Regions from separate parts of the Microbispora sp. H10830 genome, predicted to be linked through region 1. Evidence: riboswitches for the same ligand, from Rfam matches in the RefSeq annotation. Region 1 holds a riboswitch; each other region holds the start of a gene.
What was found. Region 1 has a riboswitch for cyclic di-AMP ahead of HHX35_RS08055 (C40 family peptidase). Riboswitches for the same ligand answer to the same signal wherever they lie in the genome.

Region 2: linked by a shared signal. The riboswitch ahead of HHX35_RS01980 (C40 family peptidase) and the one ahead of HHX35_RS08055 (C40 family peptidase) in region 1 are both predicted to bind cyclic di-AMP.
Region 3: linked by a shared signal. The riboswitch ahead of HHX35_RS38980 (C40 family peptidase) and the one ahead of HHX35_RS08055 (C40 family peptidase) in region 1 are both predicted to bind cyclic di-AMP.
Region 4: linked by a shared signal. The riboswitch ahead of HHX35_RS23960 (CHAP domain-containing protein) and the one ahead of HHX35_RS08055 (C40 family peptidase) in region 1 are both predicted to bind cyclic di-AMP.

Annotation. Positions count from the first base shown of each region.
Region 1 is NZ_JABBWX010000002.1:683,349-690,516, reverse strand. It holds gene HHX35_RS08085 (FAD-dependent monooxygenase) at 1-559, shown strand, start outside; gene HHX35_RS08080 (hypothetical protein) at 538-690, opposite strand; gene HHX35_RS08075 (hypothetical protein) at 701-1,615, shown strand; gene HHX35_RS08070 (hypothetical protein) at 1,696-2,787, shown strand; gene HHX35_RS08065 (isochorismatase family protein) at 2,829-3,371, opposite strand; gene HHX35_RS08060 (MarR family winged helix-turn-helix transcriptional regulator) at 3,430-3,870, shown strand; cyclic di-AMP (ydaO/yuaA leader) riboswitch at 4,207-4,364, shown strand; gene HHX35_RS08055 (C40 family peptidase) at 4,459-4,992, shown strand; gene HHX35_RS08050 (MarR family winged helix-turn-helix transcriptional regulator) at 5,084-5,500, opposite strand; gene HHX35_RS08045 (alpha/beta fold hydrolase) at 5,562-6,338, shown strand; gene HHX35_RS08040 (LysR family transcriptional regulator) at 6,378-7,168, shown strand, end outside.
Region 2 is NZ_JABBWX010000001.1:429,258-436,425, forward strand. It holds gene HHX35_RS01970 (glycosyltransferase family 4 protein) at 1-293, opposite strand, end outside; gene HHX35_RS01975 (hypothetical protein) at 397-1,311, opposite strand; gene HHX35_RS01980 (C40 family peptidase) at 1,415-1,984, opposite strand; cyclic di-AMP (ydaO/yuaA leader) riboswitch at 2,059-2,213, opposite strand; gene HHX35_RS01985 (C40 family peptidase) at 2,528-3,490, opposite strand; gene HHX35_RS01990 (NYN domain-containing protein) at 3,640-4,956, opposite strand; gene HHX35_RS01995 (GNAT family N-acetyltransferase) at 5,281-5,862, shown strand; gene HHX35_RS02000 (DEDD exonuclease domain-containing protein) at 5,923-7,168, shown strand, end outside.
Region 3 is NZ_JABBWX010000024.1:86,661-93,828, forward strand. It holds gene HHX35_RS38965 (NADP-dependent oxidoreductase) at 1-417, opposite strand, end outside; gene HHX35_RS38970 (helix-turn-helix domain-containing protein) at 515-925, shown strand; gene HHX35_RS38975 (LuxR C-terminal-related transcriptional regulator) at 999-1,247, shown strand; gene HHX35_RS38980 (C40 family peptidase) at 1,300-2,349, opposite strand; cyclic di-AMP (ydaO/yuaA leader) riboswitch at 2,410-2,579, opposite strand; gene HHX35_RS38985 (amino-acid N-acetyltransferase) at 2,970-3,521, shown strand; gene HHX35_RS38990 (RDD family protein) at 3,669-5,114, shown strand; gene HHX35_RS38995 (Lsr2 family protein) at 6,410-6,757, shown strand.
Region 4 is NZ_JABBWX010000009.1:303,269-310,436, reverse strand. It holds gene HHX35_RS23975 (excinuclease ABC subunit UvrA) at 1-1,054, shown strand, start outside; gene HHX35_RS42705 (hypothetical protein) at 1,039-1,296, opposite strand; partial or broken gene HHX35_RS23970 (pyridoxal phosphate-dependent decarboxylase family protein) at 1,389-1,961, shown strand; gene HHX35_RS23965 (helix-turn-helix transcriptional regulator) at 2,017-2,364, opposite strand; gene HHX35_RS23960 (CHAP domain-containing protein) at 2,479-3,165, opposite strand; cyclic di-AMP (ydaO/yuaA leader) riboswitch at 3,180-3,313, opposite strand; gene HHX35_RS23955 (HAMP domain-containing sensor histidine kinase) at 3,520-4,689, opposite strand; gene HHX35_RS23950 (response regulator transcription factor) at 4,686-5,339, opposite strand; gene HHX35_RS23945 (hypothetical protein) at 5,495-6,040, shown strand; gene HHX35_RS23940 (peptidoglycan-binding protein) at 6,037-7,101, shown strand; gene HHX35_RS23935 (ABC transporter ATP-binding protein) at 7,098-7,168, shown strand, end outside.

The sequences.
Region 1 (7,168 bases):
GATGTTCCTCTTCTCCTCGCCGCCTCTGGAGTACGACCGGCGGGATGCCGCCCAGCAGAAGAAACTGCTCGCCGACCTCTTCTCCGGCCAGGGCTGGGAGGTTCCGCGCCTCCTCGACGCCATGGAGGACGCGCCGGACTTCTACCTGGACTCGATCAGCCAGGTGCGCATGGACCGCTGGTCGTCGGGCCGGGTGGCACTCGTGGGCGACGCCGCCTACGCGGCCTCACCCGCGTCCGGCCAGGGCACCAGCCTGGCCCTGGTCGGCGCCTACGTTCTCGCGGGCTGCCTCGCCGAGGCGGCGGGAGACCACGCCGCGGGGTTCGCCGCCTACGAGCGCGAGATGCGGCACTTCGTGGAGGAGAACCAGAAGCTCGCCGCGAACAACCTCAAGGGCATGGTGCTGAAGTCCACGGCGCAGATCCGGTTCCAGATGTGGATGTTGCGGCTGATGCCGCATCTGCCGGGGAAGAACCGCATGATCGAGCGGGTCACCGAGCCCATCCGCAAGGCCGCGACCGCGATCACGATCAGGGATTACCGGACGCCGGCTTCGTAGCCGTACACATCGTCATCCGCACGATCTGTCACGCGCAGCATGGGCGCCTCGCCGAAGACCTTCGTCAGCCGCTCGACCATGGCGGCGGACCGGCGTTTCGGATCCGGCAACATTTCGGGGTTCTCCGGCATCTCACCCAGCATGAGATTGCGCACGGTTCTCGCGACACTTCTCCTGACCGCCGTTCCACTGATCGGACGACCCGCGGCCGCCGCCACGCCGGTCACGATCGCGTACGCCCAGCGGACGCAGACCTGGGAACTGGTGCTGACCAACGGAGACGTGGTGAAGGTGCCGGAAGCGCTCGCCGTGGCGCCTCGCGACGCGGTCAACGCCGGGGCGCGGGCGGCGTTCCTCATCAGCGGGGACGGCCGGCACTTCTTCTACTTCCGCAAGTCCGACGGGCGGTTCACCGAGCGGACTCTGCACGGCAAGGAAAGAGCGATCCGGAGCATCACGGTGGACACGACCGGCGAGGAGTGGCCGTCGGTGTCGGACGACGGCAGTTTCGTGGTCACCGGGACCTCGGCGCCGGGGCTGGGGGTCCTGGTGGATCTGCGGAAAGGCAAGACGTTGCCGCTGCCCGGGGGGACGGATCAGTGGAGCTTCGCGGGATTCAGCCCCGACAGCGAGCGGCTGCTGATGCAAGGGGCGCTGGAGGATCGGGTGACGGTGTTCGACCGAGGGCTGCGCACCCGGCTGCGGTCGAAGACGCGGCTGTCGCCGATCGCCCTGGCGAACGACTACGCGACGGCGGCGGCGCCTGTCGGTTCGTGGCCCGAGTCTCGCAAGCTGCGCCTGCTCAACCTGCGTACCGGCAAGGCGAGCGGCACCGTGACCGTGCGGTTGCCCCGGGGACAGCACGTCGACGACCTCGACTTCGACAAGGCGGGACACCTGGTCGTCCGGTCGAAGACCAAGACGGGGGTGGCGGTCTACCGGGTCTCGAAGACGACCGGCGAGGCGACGCCGCTGCGAACGATGGTCAGGCCCGACGCGAAGGTCTGGGTGCTCCCCGGAGACGACGAATACGAGCCGTGGACGGAGAAGAAGTGAGTCCGGCCCTCGCCACCGGCGACGTGTGAACGGCACCCCTCCATCAGACGTCGTACTGGTGAGTGGAAGGGGGAGGCATCGTGCGTACCGTATTCGTCTCGGCCATGACGGCGCTCGGGCTGGCGTGCCTGCCGACCATGGCGGCCTCAGGCGTGACCCACCAGGGCCGCCAGGCCGGGGAAAGCGCGTCGGCGTGGCGGCTGACCAGGGTGAACACACTGCCCGGGGACGACGTCCTCAACGACGTGACGGTCCTCGGCAACGGGTCGGTGTGGGCGGCCGGTCACCGGGTCGTGAACGGCAGGCAGCGGGGCCTGGTCCAGTGGTTCGACGGCGGGTCGTGGAAGGTGATCCCCGGCAGCCCGCCGTACGAGCTGAAGGCCGTGACCGCCACCTCGAACAGGGACGTATGGGTCTTCGGCCCGGGGAAGGCCGCCCGGTGGAACGGCCGCGCGTGGACCACCGCCTCACTCGGCAGCGGCTTCTCCACGACGGACGCCGACGGAACGGGCGCGAAGGACGTCTGGGCGGTCGCCGACTCCTCGGCCTCGGCCAGGCACTGGAACGGGTCCTCGTGGAAGAGCGTCCGGCTGCCGGCCCGCGCCGCCGCCGTCGACGCGTACAAGGCCGGCGACGTCTGGGCGGCGGGGACCAAGGGCGACCGTCCCGCGATCATGCGGTGGAACGGAAGGTCCTGGGCGCTGGTGCCCACGCCCGCGGTCGAGCTTCCCGCTCCCGACGCCGCCGCGGTCCTCAACGACATCGCCGTCGTGGGCCCCGGCAACGTGTGGGCCGTCGGCGGCGTCAGCTGGGAAGGCGCCGACGACGAGGGTGACGACGTGACCTACAACCGCACCCTGGTCATGCGCTGGAACGGCAGCTCATGGACCACCTCGATCGGCGCCGCCAACGCGCAGCCGTACACGGAGGTGGAGCCCGACGGCACGGGCGGCGTGTGGGTCGTGCAGGGCAACTGGAACTCCACTCTGTGGCACGTCACGGGTTCGGCGTGGCGGAGCACCCCGGTCCCCCGGAAGGCCGGCACGGACGCCGTCCTGTTCTCGATCGCGCGCAGGCCCGGGACGGCGACGGTGTGGGGTGCGGGATTCACCGTGCCGCAGGGCGACCCCGACGACCCCTCGGCCAACGGCACGTTCTGGCGTACGCGGTAACCGCCTGACGTCGGCCCGCCGTGAACCGGTGATGCGGCGGGTCACACCAACTGGTGCAGGGCGGCGATGACCTGCCGGCCGGTGGGCGTGGTGAAGTCGCGCACCATGTCGGCGGCGAAACCCGCCACGGAGGTCACCACGCCGCCCGCGGCCTCGATCTGCCGCAGGGCGGCGTCTTCGGTGCGGGCGGTGATGCCTCCGCAGGCGTCTACCAGGACCTGCACGTCGAGGCCATGCGTGAGCGCGTCGAGGGCGGTGCGCAGCACCACGATCTCGGTGGTCACCCCGCAGATCACCAGGGTGGGGCGGCCGGCGGACACGACGGCCTCACGCCAGGCGGCGTCGTCCCAGCAGGACGGTCCGGTGCGCACGTACGGCTCGCTGTCCGGCACCTCCTCGATCATCACGGGGCCGCCCGGGCGAGGCGCGGCCGAGACGGTGAACGGGATGTCGAGGGCTGTGACGAGCCCGTTCAGGACCTTGGCCGCCCGGCGGATGGAAGAGGCCGGGTTGGTGACACTGGCGTCGACGATGCCGTCCTGGAGGTCGGCGAACACCACGTGGACGGAGGAGGGGATCAACATCGTTCTGACTCCTAATCATTCAGAGCTTGAATCGTATGAATACGGTAGCATTGAAGGCATGAACGGTGTCAAGCTGACCTCCACGCTGGCCTTCCGGCTCGGCACACTGGGGGCCGTGATGACCGAGCGGTTCTCGGCACGCCTGGCCACCCACGGACTCAAGCCCAAGCACGTGGGACTGCTGGCACTGCTGGAGTCCGGAACGGCGACCTCTCAGCTCGACATCGCCAAGCTCATGAACGTGGCGCCCAGCCTGGTGGTGTCGCTCGCCGACCGCCTGGAGGAGCTCGGCGCCGTACGGCGGGAACGCGACCCCGTGGACCGGCGCAGGCAGACGCTCGCGCTCACCGAAGAGGGCCGGGAGTTGCTGGCCACGTGCACCGCGGCGGCGGCCGAAATCGACACGGAACTGACCGGCGGCCTCAGCCCCGAGGAGACGGAGGCACTGCGGAGCGTTCTGGGCACGCTGGCCCGCCGCAACGGCCTGCCCGCGGACTAGACGACCAGCGCCTCCTCACCGCCCGGCCGGCGCAGGTCATCCCTGCGAGCCGTTCGCGGTCTACATGCGCGCGCCCAGGTGACCTGGTGACGCTTGACGAGTGTGACGAGGGCCACATCTTCCCTCTTATGACCGCTGCGACCTGCGGTTTTGTGCTTTTGATCCTTTTTACGTGACTCTTATCCTTTTGGTGCCCTTTGCGCCAATATGGGGCAACTTGGTAGTTTCCTTGCCCTGCGACGGGGTCCATGTGACGCCGTCGTTACGAACCCGGCCCGGCCGTGTTCGAGACGACCATCCACTGTCACCGTCGCCACGTCCTCTCCGCCCCCCTGGGCGCCGGTGATGCCGAATCCGTGCAGCAAGGAGGCTCGGAGCCGGGGAACCAATCGACCTTCGACGAAGGTCTGGGGTGAATCGGCGCGCCAGCGCCGTAGGGCGACTTCCCTGCCCGAATCCGTCAGCTAACCCGGTAGGCGCAAGCGGAAGACCCTAGGGAGAGATCCCCTGTTCACCAACTCCACCACTCTGCTCCGCGTTGCCTGTGTCACTCTCAGTAGCGCAGCGCTCACCGCCTCCACAGGAGCATTGAGCGCACTCCCCGCGTCCGCCGCGTCGGCGACAGCCCCGCCCTCGGCCCCGGCGGTCATCCCACCCGAGCCCCCCGCCACGGTGACCACCCCGTACAACGGCGAGGCTCCCACGGCGTCCACGGCGAATGACTCCGCGAACACGAAGCTCACCAAGTCGGCCCGCCAGCAGGAGAAGGCCGATCACGCCATCAAGGTGGCGAAGAAGCACCTCGGCGATCCGTACATATGGGGCGCCACGGGCCCACGGGCGTTCGACTGCTCCGGGCTGGTCCAGTTCGCCTGGCGCAAGGCCGGCGTCAAGCTCCCGCGCACGACGTGGTCGATGCTCGACGCCGTCAAGAAGAGGGTCTCCCTGGCGCATCTCAAGCCCGGCGACCTCATCTTCACCAGTGGCGGCGGCCACGTGGGCATGTACATAGGGCACAAGAAGGTGATCAGCGCTCCCCACAGCGGCGCGGTGGTCAGCGTCGACAGGCTCAACGGTTACTGGAGGAGCAGCTTCCTCGCCGCCGTGCGCCCCGGCGTCTGACCCTGGGCCGCGGAGACATCCTCGCCGGAGATGCCCCGAGGCGTGCCGCCGTCCGGGGCGTCTCCGCCGAGGGCCGACCAGGAGCCGGAGACTACGCGTCCTTCGCGATGAGGCGCTGGAGCAGGGCCAGCAGGGTCCCGCGGTCCCCGTCCGACAACGGGATGTAACACCTGGCGAGCACCTCGTCGGCGACCTTGTGCCCGGCTTCCAGGACTCGCTCCCCGGAAGGGGTGAGATGGTGCTCGATGCGCCGGCCGCGCCCGGGCCGGCGCTCGATCCACCCCTGGGCCACCAGGCGCCCGGCGAGGGTTCCGAATGCCTGCTCGGTCTGGAAGGTCGCCGCGGCCAGTTCCCGGGCCGACGCGCCGGGAGAACGGCTGATCGCCCGGAGGGCGTCCCACTGGGCCAGCGTCGCGCCGATCGCCGAGAGCCCGCTCTCCAGGGCCCGGTGCTGCCGATACTGGGCCTGCTTCACCGCTCGTCCGAGTTCTTGCAGATCGCCATGCACGGCATGAGTCTAGTACGAGACTAAGCTACTTTAAATAAATATCCTTAGTTATGCTGGGCCCATGAACACCATCCCGCTCTACGACGACCTGTCCCTCACGGTGTCGGAGGCCGGAACCGGCAGACCGGCCCTGATCCTGCACGGCGGCGGCGGCCCCGCAACCGTCGCCGGACTCGCCCAGCACCTTCGCCGGACGACGCACACCATCACGCCGGTGCACCCCGGCTGGGACGGCACCCACCGCCCCTTATGGCTCACCGGCATAGACGACCTCGCCCTGGCCTACCTGCACTACCTGCATCGGCTCGGACTGCGCGACGTCCTCGTCGTCGGCTCCTCCCTCGGCGGCTGGACCGCCGCCGAGATGGCCGTACGCGACACCGCGGGGATCATCACCGGACTGGTGCTGATCGACGCCGTCGGCGTGCACATCCCCGGCCAGCCGATCCGCGACTTCTTCTCCCTCGACGCCCGCGGCGTCGCCGAGTACGCCTGGCACGACTCGCAGCGCTTCTACGCCGATCCGGCCGGCGTTCCCGCCGACCAACTCGCGCGCCGGGCAGCCGACATGGCCACCATGCGCACGCTGGCCGGCGACCCCTACATGCACGACCCCAAACTGCTCCGCCGGCTGCGACACGTCGACGTACCCGCTCTCCTGCTGTGGGGGGAAAGCGACCGGATCGTCACCCCCGCTTACGGCGCCGCCTACGCCGACGCCTTCGGAAACGGACGGCTGGAGGTGATTCCGGAGGCCGGCCATCTGCCGCACATCGAACAGCCGGCAGCCGCCTTCACCGCGATCGACGACTATCTGCGGGCAGCCGCGGCCCGGTGAGCGGCGGCGCACCTCGAAGCCGCACCTACGCTGCGCATCATGGAACTCCGGCAACTCAAATACTTCGTCGCGGTCGCCGAGGAGCTTCACTTCGGACGTGCGGCCGAGCGGCTGATGATCGTCCAGTCGGCGGTCAGCCAGCAGGTCGCACGGCTCGAGCGTGAGCTGAGGGTCGAGCTGTTCGACCGGTCGCCGCGGCATGTGCGGCTGACGGAGGCGGGTGAAGCGTTCCTGCCCGCCGCACGCGAGGTGCTGGACGCCGAACGCCGGGCGCTGACCACGATCGAGCGTTTCACGGACGGCCGGGAGACCGTGCTGCGTGTCGGCACCAGCAGGGGCATGGGGCAGCGGCTCGAGCGGGTACTCGAACGGCTGGTCGCGGGGACGCGGGTGGAGCTGCTGTCGGCCTCACCGGAAGAACGGCTGCGGCGGGTCGCCGACGGCCGGTTGGACGCCGCCTTCGTCCGCGGCGACGTCACCGCGCCGGACGGCGTGCGGCTGATCCCTGTCTGGCAGGACCCGCTGCTGGTCGCCCTTCCCGCCCATCACCCGCCTGCCGAGGCGGCGGGCGATCCCGTCGCGGACGTGCCGTCCGCGGGGATCGACCTGGCCGAGCTGGCCGGGCTACCCCTGTACCTGGTCGGCCGCGAGGTCAATCCGCCGCTGGTCGCTCTGGTGCGCGAGGCATGCAGGGACGCCGGATTCGAGCCCGTTCCCGGGCCTCCGCACAGCTCGCTGCAGGACACGCTGGCCGCCCTGGGCGCGGGGATCGACGGATGGACAGTGATCTACGCCGCGGCGGCCGGGCAACTCCGAGGCGGGCGGGTCGC
Region 2 (7,168 bases), on a different contig from region 1:
ACGGGAGCGAGCAGCCCCAGCGGCGCCGCCGCCCCGAAGACGACGGTGGCGCCGTCCTCGACCAGCGCCGCCGCCCTCCTCGCCACCGAGCGCGTCGGCAGCATCAGCGAGGAGGGATGACGGACCACCTCGTACGGCTGGCGGGCGTCGAACTCCTCACACCCCTTCCAGCGCGGGGCGTACACGACCACGGAGCCGGGCGGCCTGCGCGAGGCGAGGCCGTGCACGAACGCCTGGATGCCGCCCGGTCTGGGCGGGAAGTCGTTCGTGACGATCAGCGTCCGCTTCGTCATCCTCACCCCCGCTGCCCGCGCGGTCCGCCCGCGCCGCCCGAGAACGCATTGTCGCAGCCGCGATCGCACCCGCACCTCATGGAGATCGGGCGCCCTGTGGAGATCAGGACCGGGCGAGCCGCTCGCGCGCGTACGACCGCCATTCGCGGGTCAGGCCGTCGGCGGACAGCCCGAGAACCTCCCGCAGCGCGGCGCCGATCCCCTCGCGCAGCGCGGCGCGGTAGAGGGCGACCAGCCTCCGCTCGCCGAACCGGGCCGCGACGTAGCGACAGGCGAGCCACGCCTCCTCGTACGCCTGGGCGGGCCTGGCGGCGAAGTCGGCGGGCCCGGGCAGGCCGTTCAGCGCCGGCCTCCCGGCGGCCACGTCGGCGGCCAGTTCGGCGGCGACCGTACGGACCGGCAGTCCGCTGTCCAGGTAGCCCATGTAGTCGGCGAAGCCTTCCATGAGCCACATCGGCACCGCGCGGGGACCGGCGGTCGCGACGTGCGTCAGCTCGTGGGTCACGACGACCAGGCGGCCGGTCGCGGACAGACGGGCGAACGCCGCCGGCTGCACGATCACGCGGCCGCCGGTGGCGACGGCCGCCAGGCCGTCCACCTTCGCCGGCTCCGCCAGCACGGCGGCCTGCTCCTCGGTGCGCGGCACGAGCACCACCGCGCCGCCGTACCCGCCCCAGATCCTCGTGACCGTGCGGCCCGCGCGATCGGCCAGCGCGGCGATCTCGGCGACCAGCGGCCGGGGCGACCCGACGACGACGGCACGCCCGCCGCGGGCGACGGAGGCACCGATCCACATGCCCGGGTGCTCCCGCACGGCGGCCCGGGCGTCCAGTCGCAGGGGAAGCAGCGGGTCGGGCGGGGCCGCGCCGGCGGGCCCGGCGAGCAGCGCGGCCAGCGCGGCGGCCACGGCCGCGATCCGGCGGGGACGGACCCCGTGGGGCGGAACCTCGGGCCGGCGCCGATCGGCCTCGGCGCGCGCGCCCGGCACGCCCCCGGGCGCGGCGCTCGTGACAGTCACGCCGTGCATGGTAACCAGCACGTGCCACGGCCCCGTCCACCTCGGCGAGGTGGACGGGGCCGTGAGGACGGCGCCGGTCGAGGGGGCTGGTGACCGGTGCCCGTCAGACGCCGGGACGGACGGCACCCACGAAGGTGCTCCTCCGGTAGGCGTCCAGCTTGTCGATCCGGACCCGCGTGCCGGTGTGCGGAGCGTGGATCATCCTGCCGTGCCCGACGTACATGCCGACGTGGCCGCCGCCGCTGGTGAAGATCAGGTCACCCGGCTCGAAGTGACCCCAGGACACCTTCTTCCTGACCGCGCCGCGGATGGACCACGTCGTGCGCGGCAGCCGTACGCCCGCCTTGCGCCAGGCGTACTGGACCAGGCCCGAGCAGTCGAACGCGCCCGGTCCCGTGGCCCCGTAGCGGTAGGGGTCGCCGATCTGCTTCTCCGCGGCCTTCACCGCGCGCTGGGCCTTGACCCGCTGGAGCGAGGCCCTGCTGATCTTCCGCTTGGCGGCGTGCTTCTTGGTCTGCTTCTTCGCGGCGGCCTTGCGGGCGGCGGTTTTCGCGCTCGTCGCGGTGCCCGTCTTCGTGGCCGTCTTCGTCGCTGTGGCCGTCTTGACGACCGTGACCGTCACCGTGTCGGCCGCCGCCGGATGTGCTCCGGCGACCCCTACGGATGCCGTCAAAGCGGCACTACCAAGGGCAATTCGGGCAAGACGGGACAGGCTAGCGGGGGTGGTAGACAGGATCTCTCCTCGGGTCTTCCGCTCACGCCTACCGGGTTAGCTGACGGGTTCGGGCGGGGAAGTCGCCCTACGGCGCGCGATGCGCCGATTCACCCCGGACCTTCGCGTGAAGGTCGATGGTTCCCCGGCTCCGTGCCTCCTGACTGCACGGACTCGGCAGGCCACCGGCGTCGGGGGATCCCGCGAAGGGGAGGGTGATGGAGGACGCCGATGACGGTGGATGACTGCGCGCCCCGGCCGGCCGACCGGGTGCGCCGCGGCGAGGTGTGCTCGCCGCGGCCCAGAAGCTACCGAGGTCCCGCCGCGTTCGGCAAAGCCCCACCGCCGGATAAAGATCGGATAACGAAGGCCGCCGAGAAGAAAGCGCAGCTTACCCGCACCGCAAACGGCTAAGTGTGACTCTGCTCACAATCTCGGCAACAACGACCAAATCGGGTCACAGAAGCCACAAAAGGCACAGAGATCACGAACATGGCCGGGCCCTCAGGGGCGCACAGCTCCGATCGCGTGATACTCGGCGAGTGTGACAATCTTCACAACGTCGCCGGTCTGGGGGGCATGGACGACCTTGCCGTCGCCGGCGTAGATGCCGACGTGCCCGTACCCGGCGTGCCAGAGCAGGTCACCCGGCTGGAGCTCGTCCAGCGAGACCCTGCGGCTCGCGCCCCAGGCCCACTGTTCGTAGCTGGTCCGGGGCAGCGTCACGCCCGCCGCCGCCCACGCGGCCTGCACGAGCCCCGAGCAGTCCCAGGAGTCCGGTCCGGTGCCCCCGTAACGGTAGGGCTTGCCGACCTGCTTGTAGGCGAACTGGAGGGCCGACAGCGCGTTGCCGGACGCCGGCCCGGCGTAGACGACTCCCGCGCTGTTGGGGTTGCCGGGGTTGTACGTCCCGAGCGAGCGCAGCAGCTTCATCTGCTCACGGACGAGCTTGTCGACCTTGTCCTTCTCGTCGGCGAGCTCGCCCCTGACGTCGGTGGCCTCCTTGTACACCACCTTGCTCTGGTCGCGGCGGTCCTTGAGGTCCTTGATGGCGCCCTCGTACTCCCGGAGCCGCCCGGCCCGCTCGGCCGACATGTGGTTGAGCGTGGCGAGGCCGCTGAGCATCGCATCGGGGTTGGAGCTGTAGAAGACGCCGCCCCACGACCCCATCTCGCCGACCTGGTAGCTGCTGACGGCCATCGAGACCAGCCCGGAGCGCAGCGCCTCGACCCGGACGTTCTGCTTCTTGTAGTCGCCGTTGATCGCGAGGTACTTCTCCCTCGCCTTCTTCCACTTCTCGTTGGCCGCGTTGTAGCGGTCCACGAGCTTGTCGGCCTGCTCGTTGAGCTTGCTCAGCTTCGCCTTGGCCTGCGCGACTGTGGGCTTCGGATCCGCCTGCGCGCCCGCCATCGGCGTCAGCAGGACCACGGCGGCCAGACCGGCGGCCACCGGCACACGCCCTCGCACTGAGCCCCCTTGAGGATCAACCTCTTAGATCAACGAAACCTGCGGCGCGACTCTATCTAGGCGATCTTGATGCTTCAACCTATTCGCAGGTATTCGCGGCAGTCATCACTCACCGTGACGACGCCGGTCCGGAGCGCGCGTACGGCGCTTCAGCTCCGGCCGAGACGGCGCAGCAACAGGAGCGAGGGCACCGGCCGGGCACCCATGCGGCGCACCGACTCGGCCACCTCCCGGTCGGAGGAGACCACGGCGATGGCCCGGCCCGGCGGCTCCGCCCGCACCAGCGTGCGGATGAGGTCGTCGGCGATCTCCCCGGGCGCGCTGAACATCACCCGCACCCCGCGCGGCGCGGACACCTGGACGGGCCCGTTCAGCTCGGCGCCGTCGAACACGCACGTCACCTCCGCCCGCGTCTGCACGGCGAGCCCGCCGAGCCCGGTCAGCAACCGGGCCCGCTGGTCGGCGAGGGTCAGCGACGGGTAACCGGTCTTGGTCACGTTGTAGCCGTCGACGATCAGATGCAGATGAGGGATGGCCAGGAGCTGGTCGAGGAGCTGCGGATCGTCGTTGGCCAGCGCCCGCGCGGGCACGGCCGTCACGCCCGGCTCGCCCGGCAGCACCGCGTTCACGTAGTCGGCCGGCCTGCTGATCGTCGTGGGCAGGCCGAGCTCCTTGCGCAGCCCGGCGGCGGCGTCCTGGAGCGCGTCCAGCAGCACCCGCACCCGGGCGTCCTCGATGCTGCGGCCCTCGCGGGCGGCCCTGCGGCTGGCCTCCAGCTGGCGCTCGGCGTCCGCCAGGCGCTCCCTGAGCCGGCGCAGCTCGGTCTCGGCCGCGCCGTTGGCGCTCGCGGCCCTGGCCCGCGCCTCGGCCGTCTCCGCCTCCAGCTCGGCCGCCCTGGCCTCGGCGGCCCTGACCCGCTCGCGGGCGTCGTGCAGCTTGCGCCGCAGGTCGGAGTTCTCCGCCCGGGCCGCCTTGAGCTGCTCGCGCACCCGGTCGATCTCCTCCTTGGCGGAGGCACGCTGCGCCGCGAGCTGCTCGCGCAGCCGCGTCTCCGCCTGTTCCCGCTGGGTGCCCGCGGCGGCGGCCTGCTCCAGGTCGGTCCGCGCCTGCTCGACCAGGTCCGGCCAGCCGGGCGGGCGGGTCAGGTACGCCGCCGCCGCGACCAGCACCGGCTCGGCCGCGGGGGGCACGGTGCCCTCGGCCAGGCTCGCCACCAGCTCGGGCCAGGCGGTCTCCACTGTCTCGGCCACCCGCTCGCGGAACTCCTTGTCGTTCTCCAGCTGGGCCGCGATCGGCGCGCTGCCCAGGCGGGCGCGCTTGCGCGGGTCGAATCTGGCGATGTTGCGCAACGGCGGCGGCACGGCCGCGGCGGGCATCGAGCCCAGCACCTGCGCCGCGACCTCCACCACGTGTAAACGGACCTGCTCGGGCAACGGACGAGACAGGCCTTCTCCGGCTGAACTCATCTCGTCGCTCCTCGGTCGTGTCCTACAGATCTTCTGCCCACTGCGGTCGCCCCGGCGGCGCCTCGCGGTGCTGTCGCCCCCGAGTGCGAGAACGTCCCCGATGCCCGCCGTCCGCGAGGCCCTGGCCTCGCGGCGCGCCCACCGGACCGCCCTCACACGGCAAGATCTGCGAGACACTCCCTTGTTCTTGTCTTCTTTCAAGGGTACGGCCGTCGCACCGTGTCCATGTCGCGTTCAAGATCTGTCACCGTGCCTCGCACCGGCCGGGGCGGGGAGGCACAACCCGTTGGCGCGCGTCCGGTCCCTGTCCTTACGCTTGGCGGCGTGTTCACCCCGCCGTACCCGATCACGACCCCCCGGCTGGTCCTGCGCCCCTTCACCGAGGCCGACCTCGACGACCTGCACGCCTTCCACTCCCTGCCGGAGGTCACCAGATACCTCTACTGGGACGCCCGTACGCGGGAGGAGACGAAGGCCGCGCTCGACCGGAAGATCGCCTGCGCGTCGCTCGGGGAGGATGGCGACGTGCTCAGCGTGGCCGCCGCGCCGGCCGGCGGTGGGCCCGTGATCGGCGACCTCACGCTGTTCCTGCGCAGCCGCGAGCACCGCCAGGGCGAGATCGGCTTCGTCTTCAACCCGGCCTATCAGGGCCGCGGCCTGGCCACCGAGGCGGCCCGCGAGATCCTGCGCATCGGGTTCGAGGGTCTCGGGCTCCACCGGATCCACGGCAACTGCGACGCGCGCAACACCTCCTCCGCCCGCCTCATGGAGCGGCTCGGCATGCGCCTGGAGGCCCGCCTGGTGGAGAACGAGTTCTTCGCCGGCGCGTGGAGCGACGAGTTGGTCTTCGCGATGCTGGCTCGCGAGTGGCGCGCCGGAGCGGCCTCCGTGCAGCCGCCCGCCTGACCGTCGCTTTACCTCCGCCTGGGGCGGGGGCGGCAATTGTCGGTCGGGACTTCTATGGTCATGGGCGTGGATGCGGTACAGGGCACGCTGGACGAGCTCGGCACTCTCCTGCGGGAGGTGACGTTCGTCGTCTTCGACCTGGAGACCACCGGCGGGTCGTCCGCGGAGCACGCCATCACGGAGATCGGCGCGGTGAAGGTGCGCGGCGGCGAAGTGATCGGCGAGTTCGCCACGCTGGTCGACCCCGGCGGCCCGATCCCGCCGTTCATCTCCGTGCTCACAGGCATCACCGACGCGATGGTCGTGGCCGCGCCGAAGTTCTCCGAGGTGCTGCCGAGCTTCCTGGAGTTCATCGCCGGGGCGGCGCTCGTGGCGCACAACGCGCCGTTCGACATGTCGTTCCTGAAGGCGGCGTGCCAGGTCAACGGCTACCCGCCCCCGGCCAACCCGGTGGTGGACACGGCCGACCTCGCGCGCCGCGTGCTGACCCGCGACGAGACCCCCAACTGCAAGCTGGCCACCCTCGCCCGGGTCTTCCGCAGTTCCACCGAGCCCTGCCACCGGGCGCTGGCCGACGCGAAGGCCACGGTCGACGTGCTGCACGGCCTCATCGCGCGGGTCGGGTCGCTCGGCGTGCACACGCTGGAAGACCTGCGCGGCTTCGTGCGCGCCCCCACTCCGGAGCAGCAGCGCAAACGCCACCTCGCCGACGGGGTGCCCGGCGCGCCCGGCGTCTACATCTTCGAGGACGCCAAGGGCGAGGCGCTCTACATCGGGAAGAGCTCCAATCTGCGCAACCGCGTGCGCAGCTACTTCACCGCGAGCGAGACCCGCTCGCGCATCCGCGAGATGGTCGGCATCGCCGAGCGGGTCAGGACGATCGTCTGCGCCACCGCGCTGGAGGCGGAGATCCGCGAACTGCGGATGATCGGGGCCACCAAGCCGCGCTACAACAGACGGTCCCGCTTCCCCGAGCGGGTGGTCTGGCTCAAGCTGACCGACGAGGCGTTCCCCCGGCTCAGCGTCGTGCGCGAGGTGAAGGACGACGGCGCGGCCTACCTCGGCCCGTTCGGCAGCAGCCGCACCGCCGACGACGCGCGGACCGCCATGCACGAGGCGCTGCCGCTGCGGCAGTGCACCGAACGGCTGTCGGCCCGCGTGCGGCGCCCCGCCTGCGCGCTCGCGGAGATCGGCCGCTGCGGCGCGCCCTGCGAGGGCCGCGAGAGCGAGGAGAGCTACGCCCGCCACGTCCGCCACGCCCGGCACGCGATGGAACTCGACGCGGAGGCGGTCTTCTCGGCGATGG
Region 3 (7,168 bases), on a different contig from region 1:
GGCGAGGTCGAGCGCCTGGACGGCGGTGAGCGCGTTCAGCGGCAGCGTCGACGCCTCGGGCGCGGCCACCCCGGCGGGTGCGGGCGCGACCGCCGTCTCGTCCAGCACCACCAGGTCCGCCTGGGCCTTGAGCGGGTCCGTCAGCCGGTCCGACAGCCCGATGACCTGATCCCCCGGACGTACGCCCGTCACTGCCGGGCCGGTGCGATCGACCACGCCCGCCACGTCCCACCCGAGTGCGTACGTCTCCTGGTGCGGCATGAGTTTGTAGTCGGCGAGGGCGCCCGCGGCGGTGAGCAGGTCGACGGGGTTCACCGCCGCCGCCTCGACCCTGATCCGCACCTGCCCCGGCCCCGGCTCCGGCTCCGCCACATCGACGACCCGTACGGCTCCGTCTCGCGCCACCAGTGCTCTCATGAGTTCCTCCTTGCGGTATGGCAAGGAGCCTATGAAGAGCTACTCTCTCCCGGTAAGAAGGCACCTGGAAGTGCGTAAGGGAGGAGAAGGGAAGACGATGGCCACTCAGACCGCGGCCGAGCGGCGCGAGGACGCGCGTCAGCGCTACAACGCCTACGTCGCGACCTGCCCGTCAAGGAAGCTGCTCGACACGCTCAGCGACAAGTGGGTGAGCCTGGCGCTCACCGCGCTCGCCGACGGCCCGCTCCGCTACAGCGAGCTGGCGAGGACGATCGCCGGCGTCAGCCAGAAGATGCTCACGCAGACGCTGCGGACGATGGAACGCGACGGCCTGGTCTCCCGCGCGGTCACCCCCTCGGTGCCGGTCCGGGTCGATTACCGGCTCACGCCCCTGGGCGAGGACCTCATGCCGCTGCTGGAGGCGATCAAGCGCTGGGCCGAGATCCACATGGAGGATGTCGAGGCGGCCCGGGAGGCGTACGACCGATGCTCCGACTCCGAACCTTGACGACCTTCCAGGGAGGCGTTTACCTTCCCTGAAGGGTGGGCCGACGAATCATCGTCGTGGGGGAGGGCGGACGATGGGTATTCCCGAGGTCGTCTACCGAGGTGACAGTCTCGCCTCGGACCTTGATCGTGCCGGTCTCACCGAAGAGGATCTACTTCTTCTCGCGGAGCTGGCCAAGGGAGTGACCGCCGACCGGGTGGGCCGCAGTCTCGACGTCAGCGGGCGCACCGTGCGGCGCCGGCTGCGGTGCATCTGCGACCGGATCGGCGTCGCGACCGCGATCGAGGCCGTCGCCTGGGCGGCACGCCGCCGCCTCATCTGACCGCCTTCGCTCTGCGGGGGAAGGGCCCGGTGCCCCTCTGTAGAGGAGGGGCTCAGTCGGCGACGCGCACCGCTCCCGCGAACGGCCGTCCGGCGATCTTCGCGATGTGGACGACGTCTCCCGTCTGCGGCGCGTGGATCATGTAGCCATTGCCGATGTAGATGCCCACGTGATGCAGGTCGGGGTAGAAGAACACCAGGTCGCCGGGGCGGAGCTGGTCACGGGGGATGTGCGTGCCGGCCGTCCACTGGTCGCCCGTGTAGTGGGGCAGGCTGATGCCGACGGACTGGTAGGCCGCCATGACCAGGCCGGAGCAGTCGAAGGAGCCGGGACCCTCGGCGCCCCACACGTACGGCTTGAGCTGCTGCCTGAGGGCCCAGCGGGCCGCCTGGGCGGCCTTGCCGTCACCGATGATGGGGAACGACGTCCTCGTCCGCGTCTCGCGGCCGATCGTCTGGGAGACCTGCCGGTAGAGGCTGCTCTCGGTCTTCTTGATCAGCTTTGTGATCTTGTCGCGCCGCGAGTCGAGGCCGCTGAGGAGCTTCTTGACCTCGGCCTGCCGCGCGGAGGCGCTCTCCCTGGCCCGTGCGGCGGCGTCCATGGCCTTGGTGACCTCGGCGACCTCCTGGCTCTGCTGCAGCTCCAGCGCGTACGTCGTGGAGGCCTGGTCCAGGTAGCGCCGGGGGTCGGCGTCGCTGTCGATGAGCACGAGCGCGTTGCCGAGCCCGTTGGTCATGTAGGAGTGCTGCGCGAGAGCGCTCGCCTTCTGCCGGCGGACCTCGAGCTCGGCCTCGCTCTTGGCGAGGTTCTTCTTGGCGAGGTCGGCGGACCGCTCGGCCGCCTTCAGGCGTACGCGCTCGCCGTTGTACTGCTCGCTGAGCGTCTCGATCTCGGTGTAGAGGTTCTCGACCTGCGCCGTGAGTTCCTTGAGGCTCGGCTTGGGGTCGGCGGTGGCGCGGACCACCGGGGCGCCGAACGTGATCGCGCTGATCGCGACGCCGACGAACGCCAGACGGCGGATGGCACCCGGACCGGCCGTGCCGGATCCGGACCGTCGGCCACGGGCGTGCCTGCCCGCCGGCCGTCCTCCACGCGTGCGCAACCGAGCTCCTCTCCCACGTGTGCTCCGCGGCGGGCCCGTCGTCGGGACGGGGCCGCACGGCGGAGCACTTCTGAGCGCCTACCGGGTTAGCTGACGGGTTCGGGCCGGAGTAGCCCTACCTTGGTGGATTCACCCCTTGACGATCTGAGATCGAACCGATCCTGATCCTGCAGTTGGGTCCCCGGCTCCCCTTCGCACTCGGTGCTTCGAAGATTCGGCGCCCGGTCGTCGTGAGCGCTCACGATGACCGGCATCGTCGCTGGACGATAGTGCACGGCGAGTTCTTGCTCAACCAGAACTCCGAAACCCGTCTACGTTTGACAACCAAATGATCACGGTCGGGTCACGAGCTCGGTAGTGATACGTCCGCGTTCACCTGTGTTTGGAGCGATCCGAGAGTTTCGATGTGCGGCTCGGACAGCTGGAAAAAGTGGGACGAACCGGGATGGCCGCCTCGGGGTGCGGGCGCGCATCCGTCCGTATCCTGGCGGCTACGGACGGTCAAACCTCATGTCGGGTGTGGCGTTTGGGAATGACCGTTATCCGTGGGGGACGCTCCGTGCCGACCGCGTGGGATCGGCCGCGTGGGATCGGCCGCGCTCCGGCTAGGCTGGCCGGTCATGGAGCAGGTCGCCGCGCAGACATCCAGTGAATCGGGTGCCACGGCCGTGACGGTGCGCCGGGCCAGGACGCCGGACGTCCGGGCGATCCGGCGCCTCGTCGACGCGTACTCGGGTGTCGGTCCCCGTCTGCTCAAGAAGAGCACGGTCACGCTGTACGAGGACGTCCAGGAGTTCTGGGTGGCCGAGACGGACGGGCAGGTCGTCGGTTGCGGCGCGCTGCACGTGCTGTGGGAGGACCTGGCCGAGATCAGAACCGTCGCGGTGGACCCCGCGGCGCGCCGCGGAGGCATCGGCCATCGGATCGTCGGCGCGCTCATCGAGACCGCCAGGGACCTCGGCGTGCGGAGGGTCTTCTGCCTCACGTTCGCGGTGGAGTTCTTCGCCAGGCACGGCTTCAGGCCCATCCAGGGCACCCCGGTCTCCCAGGAGGTGTACGCGGAACTCCTCGCGTCGTACGACGAGGGTGTCGCCGAGTTTCTCGACCTGGAGCACGTCAAGCCGAACACGCTGGGGAACACCCGGATGTTGCTGCACCTCGACCGTCATTGATCACGATTGATGAGCATTGATCGATGATCTTGACGATGGTTGTCGACTACTGCAAAGGTGACTGTTGATACACCTGTCGCTACTTTTGGCAATATCAGCGTGTGCTACAGACGTTCGGCGCATGCGTCTTCGAAACGAGGTGACACGGTGAGCACCGGACAGCCGCCGTACCCCCAGGACGAGTCGGACGGAACGCCACCGCCGCCATCGAACCCCGGGTACAACACGGACAGACAGCCCCAGGACTACGACCCCGACGTCACGGTCGTCAGCTACCGCCACTCGGGACAGCACACGGGCCCGCAGCAGCCGCCCGGCCACGACCCCGCGCAGGGCGGCTACGGCCAGCAGCAGGGCTACGGCGCCCAGCAGGGCCAGCAGCAGTACGGCCAGCAGGGGTACGGTCAGCCGGCCCCGCAGCAGCAGGGCTATGGCCAGGAGGCCGCCCAGCAGCAGGGCTACGGGCAGCAGCAGTACGGCCAGCAGAGCTATGGCGCCCAGCAGGGCCAGCAGGGATACGGCCAGACCGGCCCACAGCAGGGTTACGCCCAGCAGGGTTATGGCCAGACCGGCCCGCAGCAGGGTTATGGCGCCCAGCAGGGCCAGCAGCAGTACGGCCAGCAGGGCTACGGCGCCCAGCAGGGCCAGCAGCAGCAGTATGGCCAGCCGTCCCAGGGCGGCTACGGCCAGCAGACCGGCCCCCAGGACTACGGCCAGCAGCAGGGCTACGGGCAGCAGGGTTACGGCCAGACCGGCCCGCAGCAGGGTTACGGCGCCCAGCAGGGCCAGCAGCAGCAGTATGGCCAGCCGTCCCAGGGCGGCTACGGCCAGCAGACCGGCCCCCAGGACTACGGCCAGCAGCAGGGTTACGGCCAGACCGGCCCGCAGCAGGGTTACGGCGCCCAGCAGAGCCAGCAGCAGTACGGCCAGGATCAGTACGGGCAGCAGCAGTACGCCCAGCCGGCCGCCCAGCAGGGGTACGGCCAGCAGCCCGGTTACGGGCAGCAGCAGTACGGCCAGCAGGGCTATGGTCAGCCCGGCTACGGCCAGCCGTACGGGGCCACGGGGCCGGTTCCGCCCGGCGCTCCGGCTCCGCTCGCGGAGTGGTGGCAGCGCCTCGTCGCCCGCATCATCGACGGCGTGATCGTCGGCATTCCTCTCGCGATCATCACGCTCGTGATCACGGGGATCGTCGTCACCAACGCGAGCATCGACATCACGAGCGGGGTTTACAACCCCGGGAGCGGTTACTTCCTGGCGTCACTGCTCACGGCGATCCTGGGCGGCCTCGTCATGGTCGTCTATGAATTCCTCATGCTGCGGGCGCAGGGGCAGACGCTCGGCAAGAAAGTCATGGGCATCAAGGTCGTTCAGGTCGGCGGCACTCTCGACGCGGGCGGGCTTCCCCAGGACGCCGCGCTCAAGCGCGCCGGCGTGCTCTACGCTTTCGAGTTCCTGCAGTGGATTCCCGTTATCAGCTACCTCGCGAGCATCGCCTCTCTTCTGAACGTGCTGTGGCTGTTGTGGGACAAGCCGTTGCATCAGGCGCTGCATGACAAGGTCGCCAACACCGTGGTGGTCAAGGTCAAGTAACGACGACGGACGGGGTCGATGGAACGGACCATCGGCCCCGTTTTTCTATGGGTCGCTATGGCCGCGTCCGCACCGTCCGCTCACCCGGCTGTGACGGAAAATCCTTGCGGGGCCTCCCGGGCATGCCATGCTTGGGTTCACCGTCCCGAGAGGTGCCCAATGACCGCGAGACCGCCCCCGGCGCCAATCCTTAAGACCTGCCCCCGCCGTCCCCCGGGTCATATCCGTCCACGGGCGGCTTAAGGAACCGTCAGGGGCGCTTATGGGGCCGTATGGAGCCGCACAGGGCCTTATGGCGCTCCCGGAAGCCCACCCGCTCTACCCGGCCGCGGGCGGCGCCCGCGGAATGCGGGGATCGTTTGGCCGTGGGAAACTCTGACGCCGCGGCCGCCCGGGCCGTCCACGTGATTGTGCCCCCGCTCCTTTTTTCGATCTTCAGACCACCTGCTCGTCGATCTTGATGGAACCGGCAGGTCCTCTCTTTTTACGAGGCTTCCAGGCGGTGGCGATCTGCTTGCGCGTATATCGCGCGAGGCGTGCGCGCCGTACGAGAAGGCTGCCGGGCCCCTTGTGAAGATCCGGCCGCCCTGACGCGGGCTCCTCGTTTCAGCCGAGCTCTTCAACGGCCGTACGTCCCGGCCCGGCCTTTTCCGCAGACGTGTTTGCCACTTCACACTTGTCCGTCCGTGCCTGTTCGTCCCGCTCGGCAAGCCGCTCACCTGCGGCTACGACGTGCGCCGGACAGAACCGGGAGGCGCGCGGCCCCGCCGCCCGCCGTCGCCGGGGAAGCGCGCAAGCGGCTGAAACGGCCGGACGGCCCAGGATCGGTGACCGCCGGGGTCGGCATTCTGGGTACGATTTCGAGTACATCCGGTAAGGCCGCTGGAGAGACGAGGATTACCCCAGCCCTCCAGGGGCACCCCGGAAGGCGCGCCTGGTCCCTCCCGGCGCTATGGTCGTATCAGGGCACCCGGCCCGGCAAGAGGTGGGCAGCCTTGCCACGTCCTCGGAATTTCCTCGGGTGCACCTAATGACACCCCCGGCACGAGCGAGGCAGAATGACAGAGGTATTGTCCGCCTTGATACCTTCCGTGGTCGTCGCCGGCGCGGTCGTCTACGGCATCGTAAAGTTGGTACGTTCCGACGCGGCGGGCCTCCGCACGGCACGGGAGCCACGCGAGAAGTCACCGGACTCAGAGGTTCCTGAGAATCCGCAATCATGAATTGTCAGCCAGGGGAAACCGGGTATATGTTTGGCTGACGAATCAAACTATGGGCTGCGAAAGGATTGCCGGATGGCCAAGCACACGCAGGTGATTCTCATCGACGATCTCGATGGCGGCGAGGCCAATGAGACGGTCACCTTCGCGATTGACGGCACGTCATATGAGATTGACCTGAGCGACGGCAACGCGAAGCGGCTTCGCGAGGCCCTGTCGCCTTTCGTCGGCAGCGCGCGGCGCGCGGACAGCGGGCAGGCCCGTGGGCGCCGTCGTGGCGGTGCGGGCGGTGGGGGCCAGCGAGCCATGACCCGCGAGAAGAGCGCGGAGATCCGTGCCTGGGCGAAGGCTCACGGACACCCCGTGAGCGAGCGCGGCCGCATTGCCGCCTCGATCGTCCAGGCGTACGAGGACGCGCACTAGGTCGTGCCCCTTAGATCTCCTGCCTACCGCGGTCGCCCGGGCGGCGCCTCGCCGCGTTGTCGCCCTGCCCGCGAAGATTCCTCGCAGGCTCGGAATCCCCGCGGGGCCCGGAGCCGGCGCCAATAGCTCCGCTATTGGCTCCTCCTCCACCTTGCGATGCATCCGCCTGGACGATCCTCGCTACGGCAAGATCTGCGGGACACTTCCTAACTCGCACCTTGATCGCGCGGTTATGGCGGTCGTCGGAGGATCTGACGATCGCATAACCGCGCGATTGTGTTTGCGCTCCCTTAAAACCTCGTTCGCTTGCGGCGTATCGGGAACATGTCACCCCCAGCAGGGGGTTGGATAGAGCATGAACGCCCCGCGCTTGGGGAACCCTTCTGCCAAGGAGCGGCTTGCTGGGTCGGG
Region 4 (7,168 bases), on a different contig from region 1:
CGTCGACCTCGGCCCCGGCGCCGGCACGGCGGGCGGCATGGTCTGCTTCGAGGGCACCGTCGAGGGACTGCGGACCAGCGGCACCATCACCGGCCGCCATTTCGACGATCGGGCCTCTCTCAAGGAGACGGTGCGCAAGCCCACCGGCACGCTGGAGATCCGCGGCGCGACGGCGAACAACCTGCGCGACGTCGACGTCGACATCCCGCTCGGGGTGCTCGTCGTCGTCACCGGAGTCGCCGGGTCGGGCAAGAGCTCGCTCATCCACGGGTCGGTCCCCGCCGGCGCGGATGTGGTGTCGGTCGACCAGGGCGGGATCCGCGGCTCGCGGCGGAGCAACCCGGCGACGTACACCGGACTGCTCGACCCGATCCGCAAGGCGTTCGCCAAGGCCAACGGCGTGAAGCCGGCACTGTTCAGCGCCAACTCCGAGGGCGCCTGCCCCACCTGCAACGGCGCCGGCGTCATCTACACCGACCTGGCGATGATGGCGGGGGTCTCCACCACCTGCGAGGAGTGCGAGGGGAAGCGGTTCCAGGCGGCGGTGCTGGAGCACAAGCTCGGCGGGCGGGACATCAGCGAGGTGCTCGCGATGCCGGTGGCCGAGGCCCAGGAGTTCTTCGGCTCCGGTGATGCGCGCACGCCCGCCGCGCGCGCCATCCTCGACCGCCTCGCCGACGTCGGGCTCGGCTACCTCACCCTCGGCCAGCCGCTCACCACGCTGTCCGGCGGCGAGCGGCAGCGGCTCAAGCTGGCCACCCACATGGCCGACAAGGGCGGCGTCTACGTCCTCGACGAGCCGACCGCCGGCCTCCACCTCGCCGACGTCGAGCAACTGCTCGGGCTGCTCGACCGGCTGGTCGACTCCGGCAAGTCGGTCATCGTGATCGAGCACCACCAGGCGGTCATGGCGCACGCCGACTGGATCATCGACCTCGGTCCCGGCGCCGGTCACGACGGCGGCCGGATCGTCTTCGAGGGCACGCCGGCCGACCTCGTCGCCGCCCGCTCCACCCTCACCGGCCAGCACCTCGCGGCCTACGTCGGCGCCTGAGCCAGGTCGTCGAGGAGGCCGGGGACGTGGGCCGGCTGCGGCGGGCGTACGGGCCGGTGCGGGCCGGAGCAGGTCCTGGCGGACCTGCTCGCCGCGGCCGAGCCCGGCCTGGTCGCGAGCGCCGGCCCGCGATACTTCGGGTTCGTGGTCGGCGGCGCGACACCGGCCGCGACCGCGGCCGACATCCTCGCGGCCGGTTGGGACCAGATCGCGACCAACTCCGTCACGTCGCCGGCGGCCATGGCGGCCGAGGCCGCCGCCGGCGCCTGGCTGAAGGAGCTGCTGGGGATCCCGCCGTCGGCGTCGGCCGGGTTTCGTCACGGGCGGCCAAGCGGCCAACACCGTCGGGCTCGCCGCCGCCCGGCACCAGGTGCTGTCGGACGCGGGCTGGGACGTGGAACGGCGCGGACTGCTCGGAGCGCCGCCGATCCGGGTGATCGCGGGGGAGGAGCGGCACGGGACCATCGACCGGTCGCTGCGCCTGCTCGGGCTCGGGACGGACGTGGTGGAGCCGGTGCCCACCGGGCCGAGCGGCGCCATCGACCCCGGGGCGCTGCGGGATGTGCTGCGAGGCGGCTCCCCGGGCCCCGCCATCGTGTGTCTCCAGGCCGGCAACGTGAACACCGGCGCCTTCGACCGGCTGCGGGAGGCGTGCGAACTGGTTCGCCGGCACGGTGGGTGGGTGCACGTCGACGGGGCGTTCGGGCTGTGGGCCGCGGCGAGCCCTGCGACCCGGCATCTGGTGAACGGGCTGGAGCTGGCCGACTCCTGGGCCTGCGACGGCCACAAATGGCTGAACCTCCCGTACGACTCGGGCTTCGCGTTCTGCGCCCGGCCCGCCGTGCACGCGGCGGCGATGTCCTACGCCGCCCCTTACCTGGTCGGTTCGGGCACCCAGGCACCGTGATCGCGGTGACCCCGCACCGGCGGGCTGGTACGGCCATGCGTCAGGTGCGCACGATTCACGGACGGGAGTCGTCCCGCAGGCGGCGCTCCCGCCTGCCGCGGGCGAGTTCGGTGCCCAGGGCGTCCAGGCGCTGGTTCCAGAAGCGGCGGAAGTGGTCGAGCCAGATGTCGACCTCGCGCAGCGGCGCGGGGTCGACGGCGTACAGGCGCCGGGTGCCCTCGGCCCGGACCGTCGCGAAGCCGCTTTCCCGCAGCACGCGCAGGTGCTGGGACACCCCGGGCTGGGAGATCCCGAACTCCTCCTGCACGATCGCGCCGATCTCCCCGGCGGGGCGCTCTCCCTCGGCGAGCAGTTCCAGGATCCGGCGGCGCACCGGATCACCGAGGACGTCGAACGCGTGCATGCCGCCAGGCTCGCAGCTCACGCTTATATAGGTCAATTTGGAGGGAGCCGGACGCTCTCGGTGGGGACGGCGAAGCGCGCCGGGATCACCGGCGCGCTTCGGGGCGGTCGTCCGTCAGGAGGAGGCGGATGCGGATGCGGATGCGTCCCCGGGATACATCGGGTAGCCATATCCGGCCACCTGCCAGGTGGGACGGGTGCGGGCCTCGACGGCACCGCCGTCGCCGGTGTTGCCCTCGATTGTCCGGATCGTGCCGTCGCCGTTGTCCTTGACGACGAACCCGACGTGCTCGACGTCGTCGATGTCCTTGCTGCCGTTCCAGTTGAAGAACACCACCGCGCCCGGCTTGGGCGTGCGGCCCCAGCGGCCGTGGTCGGCGAACCAGCGGGCGTGCTCCACGGTGTAGGCGTCGGAGCCCATGACCGGACCGATGCCGAGCTGCTGTCCCACCCACGAGACGAACATGTCGCACCAGGCCGCGTTGAGGTAGCCCTTGAGCGTGCCGCCGTCGCGGGCGAGCGTCTCGCGGGCGCGGGGAGTGGACATGTACCACTGCTGGAACTTGGTCCCGCCGCCGTTGGCGTTCTCGCTGATCCCGACCTGGCTCCTGGCCAGGGTCAGCACGTCGGTCGCGCTGACCTTGGGCAGCGTGGAGGCGATCTCGGACATGGACTTCGCGGCCGCCGCGCCCTTGCCGGTGGCCGGGTTGTCCGCGTGCGCTGCCGGCGACGCGATCAGCACCGCCGAGGCCAGTGCCCCGCCCGCGAGGGCAGCGCGAAGACAGGTGTTGAGGACGTGCATGGTGGGGCGTACTCCCTTACTTCCATGCCGCCTACCGGGTTAGCTGACGGGTTCGGGCTGGAAGTCGCCCTACGGCACGCATGCCGATTCACCCCAGGAGAGGTGGGTCCCCGGCTCCGCGCGGACGCGGACTCGGCGGCCGGGCGGCAGGCCGGGTCGGCCGGCCGCGTCGGTCTGAGGAGGGCTTCTTGACCATTGAGATGAGCAAGTGCGCCCTGAGATGCCTAAAACGTAATAGACCAGGTCAAACCGGTCAAGTTAGAACAACTCAGATTTTACTGGGCAGTAGGCAGCAAACCTGGCGCGGACGGGTAGCGGGCGCGCCGCGATCACCGGCGGCAGGAGAATCCGGGCTCACCCGGGCAGGCGTACGGTCACCGTCAGGCCGCCCTCCGGCCGGGCGAGCGCCTCCACCTCGCCGCCGTGCGCCACGGCGATGGCCCGGACGATGGACAGGCCCAGCCCCGCCCCCCGGGCGGAGCGGACGCGGTCGCCGCCGAGCCGGCGGAACGGCTCGAACAGGTCGTCCACCTCGTATGGCGGGACCAGGGGCCCGGTGTTCTCCACCGTCACGCTCACCCCGGCCTCCTCCTCCCGCAACCGGACCCAGACCTCCCCGTCCCGCACGTTGTACTTGATCGCGTTCTCCAGCAGGTTGACCAGGCAGCGTTCGAGGAACAGCGGGTCGCCGTGCGCGACCGCCGGGCACAGGTCCTCGTGGACGACCACCTTCCTGCGGCGCGGCTGCAGGTCGATCTGCTCCATCGCCATGCGGACGACCTGCCGCAGGTCGACCGGCTTGCGGGCCGCCAGCTCCTGCTCCGACTGCGCCAGCATGAGCAGGCCCTCGATCAGCCGCTCGTACCTCGCGTTGGTGCCGAGCAGCGTGCGGGCCAGCGCCTTGAGGTCCTCCGACGCCGCCGGCTCCTCCAGCGACACCTCCAGGACCGTACGGTTGACCGCCAGCGGGGTGCGCAGCTCGTGGGAGGCGTTGGCGATGAACCTGCGCTGGGCGTCGAACACCCCGTGCAGCCGGTCGAGCATCGCGTCGAAGGTGTCGGCGAGCCGCTTGACCTCGTCCTGCGGCCCGCGCAGCTCGATCCGCTCGTGCAGCGTGCTCTCCGACAGCCGCTGCGCGGTCTCGGTCACCCGGTCCAGCGGGCGCAGGGCACGGTCGGCCACCAGGTAGCCCAGCACCACCGCGACGACCCCCACCAGGACCATGACGATCACCGACGACCTGAGCACGTCGGTCAGCACGTCGGCCGCCCCCTGCTCGACGTTGGTGCGCACCCGCTGCGCGAGCATGTCGCTGTCGGGCAACCTGCCCCCGAACACGGTTTGGGGGGTACCGGTCACCTTCGACGCCACCGCCACCACGAACCGCTGGTTGAGCGCCCGCGCGGTGAGCAGGTGGGTGAACCACAGCAGCACCGACCCCGCCAGGAAGAACAGCCCGCCGTACAGCAGGGTGAGCCGCATGCGCAGGCCGAGCCTGCTCCACGGGGACAGGACGCGGGTCACAGCCGGTACCCCCGGCCCGGCACGTTCTCGATAACCGCGGGCTCGCCCAGCTTGCGGCGCAGCGAGGTGATCGTGACGCGCAGCACGCCCGTGCCGGCGTCGGCGTGCTCGTCCCACACGCTCGCGCGCAGCCGGGCCGAGGTCACCAGCCCTCCGCCGGCGCACATGAGCTCGCGCAGCACGTCGAACTCCTTGCGGCCCAGCGCCACCTCACGCCCGTCGCGCACCACCGTACGGCGGGCGGGGTCGAGCCGGATCCCGGCCCGCTCCAGCACGGGCGGCACCACCCGGGGCGAGCGCCGGGCCAGCGCCCGGATCCGGGCCACCAGCTCGGCGAACGCGAAGGGCTTGACCAGGTAGTCGTCGGCGCCCAGGGACAGACCCCCGACCCGGTCCCGCACCCGCCCGGCCGCCGTCAGCATGAGGATGCGGCCGGTCCCGCTGGCCGTGACCAGTTCCCGGCACACCTCGTCGCCGTGCACCTCGGGCAGGTCGCGGTCGAGCACGACCACGTCGTAGTCGACGTAGGCGGCCAGCTCAAGCGCCTCCTGACCGTCGTAGGCCACGTCCACCGCGATCGCGTGCAGCCGCAGCCCCCGTGCGACGGCCTCGGCCAGCTGTTCCTCGTCCTCGACCACGAGCACCCGCATCCCAACCTCCCGCTCGCTCCGAGAGTGGCGCAGGCGGTGTTAGCCGCGGATAAGCGGATCTCGCTTATCCGCGTTTAGCACCGCCTCCGCTGGAGTTGGGCCCCGTCCCGGGTGAACGCCCCGGATGAGAAGGAACGACAGAGGAGGAACGACCCATGCGCATACGACAACTGCGCGCGCTGGGCCCGGCACTGGGGCTCACACTGGGGCTCGCACTGGCACTGGCCGGCTGCGGCGCGGCCCCCGCGGACGACGGGATCGCCAGCGCGGGCGGCGCCAGGCCGGGCACGGCGGGCGGCGCGACGGCCAGGCCGTCGGCGTCGGCCACGGTTGACCGCCAGGAGGCCCAGCTCAAGTTCGCCCAGTGCATGCGCGAGCACGGAGTGGACGTGCCCGACCCCGGTCCCGACGGCCGCGTCCGAATCATGGGCAAGAAGGGCGACGAGGCCTCGATGCAGAAGGCCATGCAGGCCTGCCAGCACTTCATGAAGGACGCGGTCGGCGACAAGCTCGGCGGCGACGACCCCGAGGCGCGCGACCGGATGGTCAAGTTCGCCCAGTGCATGCGCGAGCACGGCATCGACATCGCCGACCCGGCCCCCGGGCAGGGGATCCAGATCAAGCTCAAGCCGGGCCAGGAGAAGGCGATGGAAGAGGCGCAGAAGGCCTGCGAGGAGTTCGCGCCGGGGAGGAAGCCGTGAGGAAGGGCCTGGTGATCGCGGGCGCCGGCGTCCTCGCTCTGGCCGCCGCGGGAACGGCCGTCGCCGTGGCGGGCGGCGACGGCGCAGGCGCGGCCGAGCCCTCCCCGCCCCCGGTCCCCGCCACCGCGTCGATCACCCGTCAGGACCTCGTCGACACCAAGACCGTGGAGGGGTCGCTGACCTACTCCGGCGAGCGGCAGGTGAGCACCGACGCCTCCGGCACCGTGACCTGGGCCCCCGCCGAGGGCGCGGTCGTCCGGCGCGGCCGTCCGCTGCTCAGGGTCGACCGCAGGCCGGTGGTCCTCATGTACGGATCACTGCCGATGTACCGCCCGCTGCGACAGGGCGTCGACGACGGCCCGGACGTCGAGCAGCTCGAACGCAACCTCAAGGTCCTCGGCTACGGCGACGACCTGACCGTGGACGACCACTTCAGCTACGCCACCTACGTGGCCGTCAAGGAGTGGCAGGACGACGCCGGGCTGCCCGAGACCGGGCAGGTGGACGCCTCCCAGGTGATCTTCCTGCCCGCCGCCGCCCGGGTGACCGACGCCAAGGTCGAGGTCGGCGACAGGACCACGCCCGGACGTCCGGCCCTCACCGTGTCGGGCGTACGGCGGCTGGTGCACGTCGACCTGTCCACAGACGACCAAACGCTGGCCAGGAAGGGCGCCAAGGTCACCGTGGAACTGCCCGGCGGCGAGCGGGTCACCGGGAAGATCACCGCGGTCGGCACGGTGGCCGAGGCCGTCTCCTCCGGGCAGGGCCAGGACGAGGGCAGCACCATCGACGTCGACATCACCCTGAGCAAGACCCCGAAGACCCGCCTCGACAAGGCCCCGGTCGAGGTGGAGCTGGTCAGCGAGCGGCGCGAGAACGTGCTGGCCGTGCCCGTGGAGGCGCTGCTGGCCCTGCGCGAGGGCGGCTTCGGCGTCGAGGTGGCCGAGGGCGCGTCCACCCGCGTGGTCCCGGTCGAGCTCGGCGCCTTCGGCAGCGGCATGGTCGAGATCACCGGCGCCGGGCTCGCCGAGGGCATGAAGGTCGGGGTGCCCGCCACATGAGCATCCAGCAGCCCGAGGAGCCCTACGTCGTGGAGCTACGCGAGGTGACCAAGGTGTACGGCGGCGG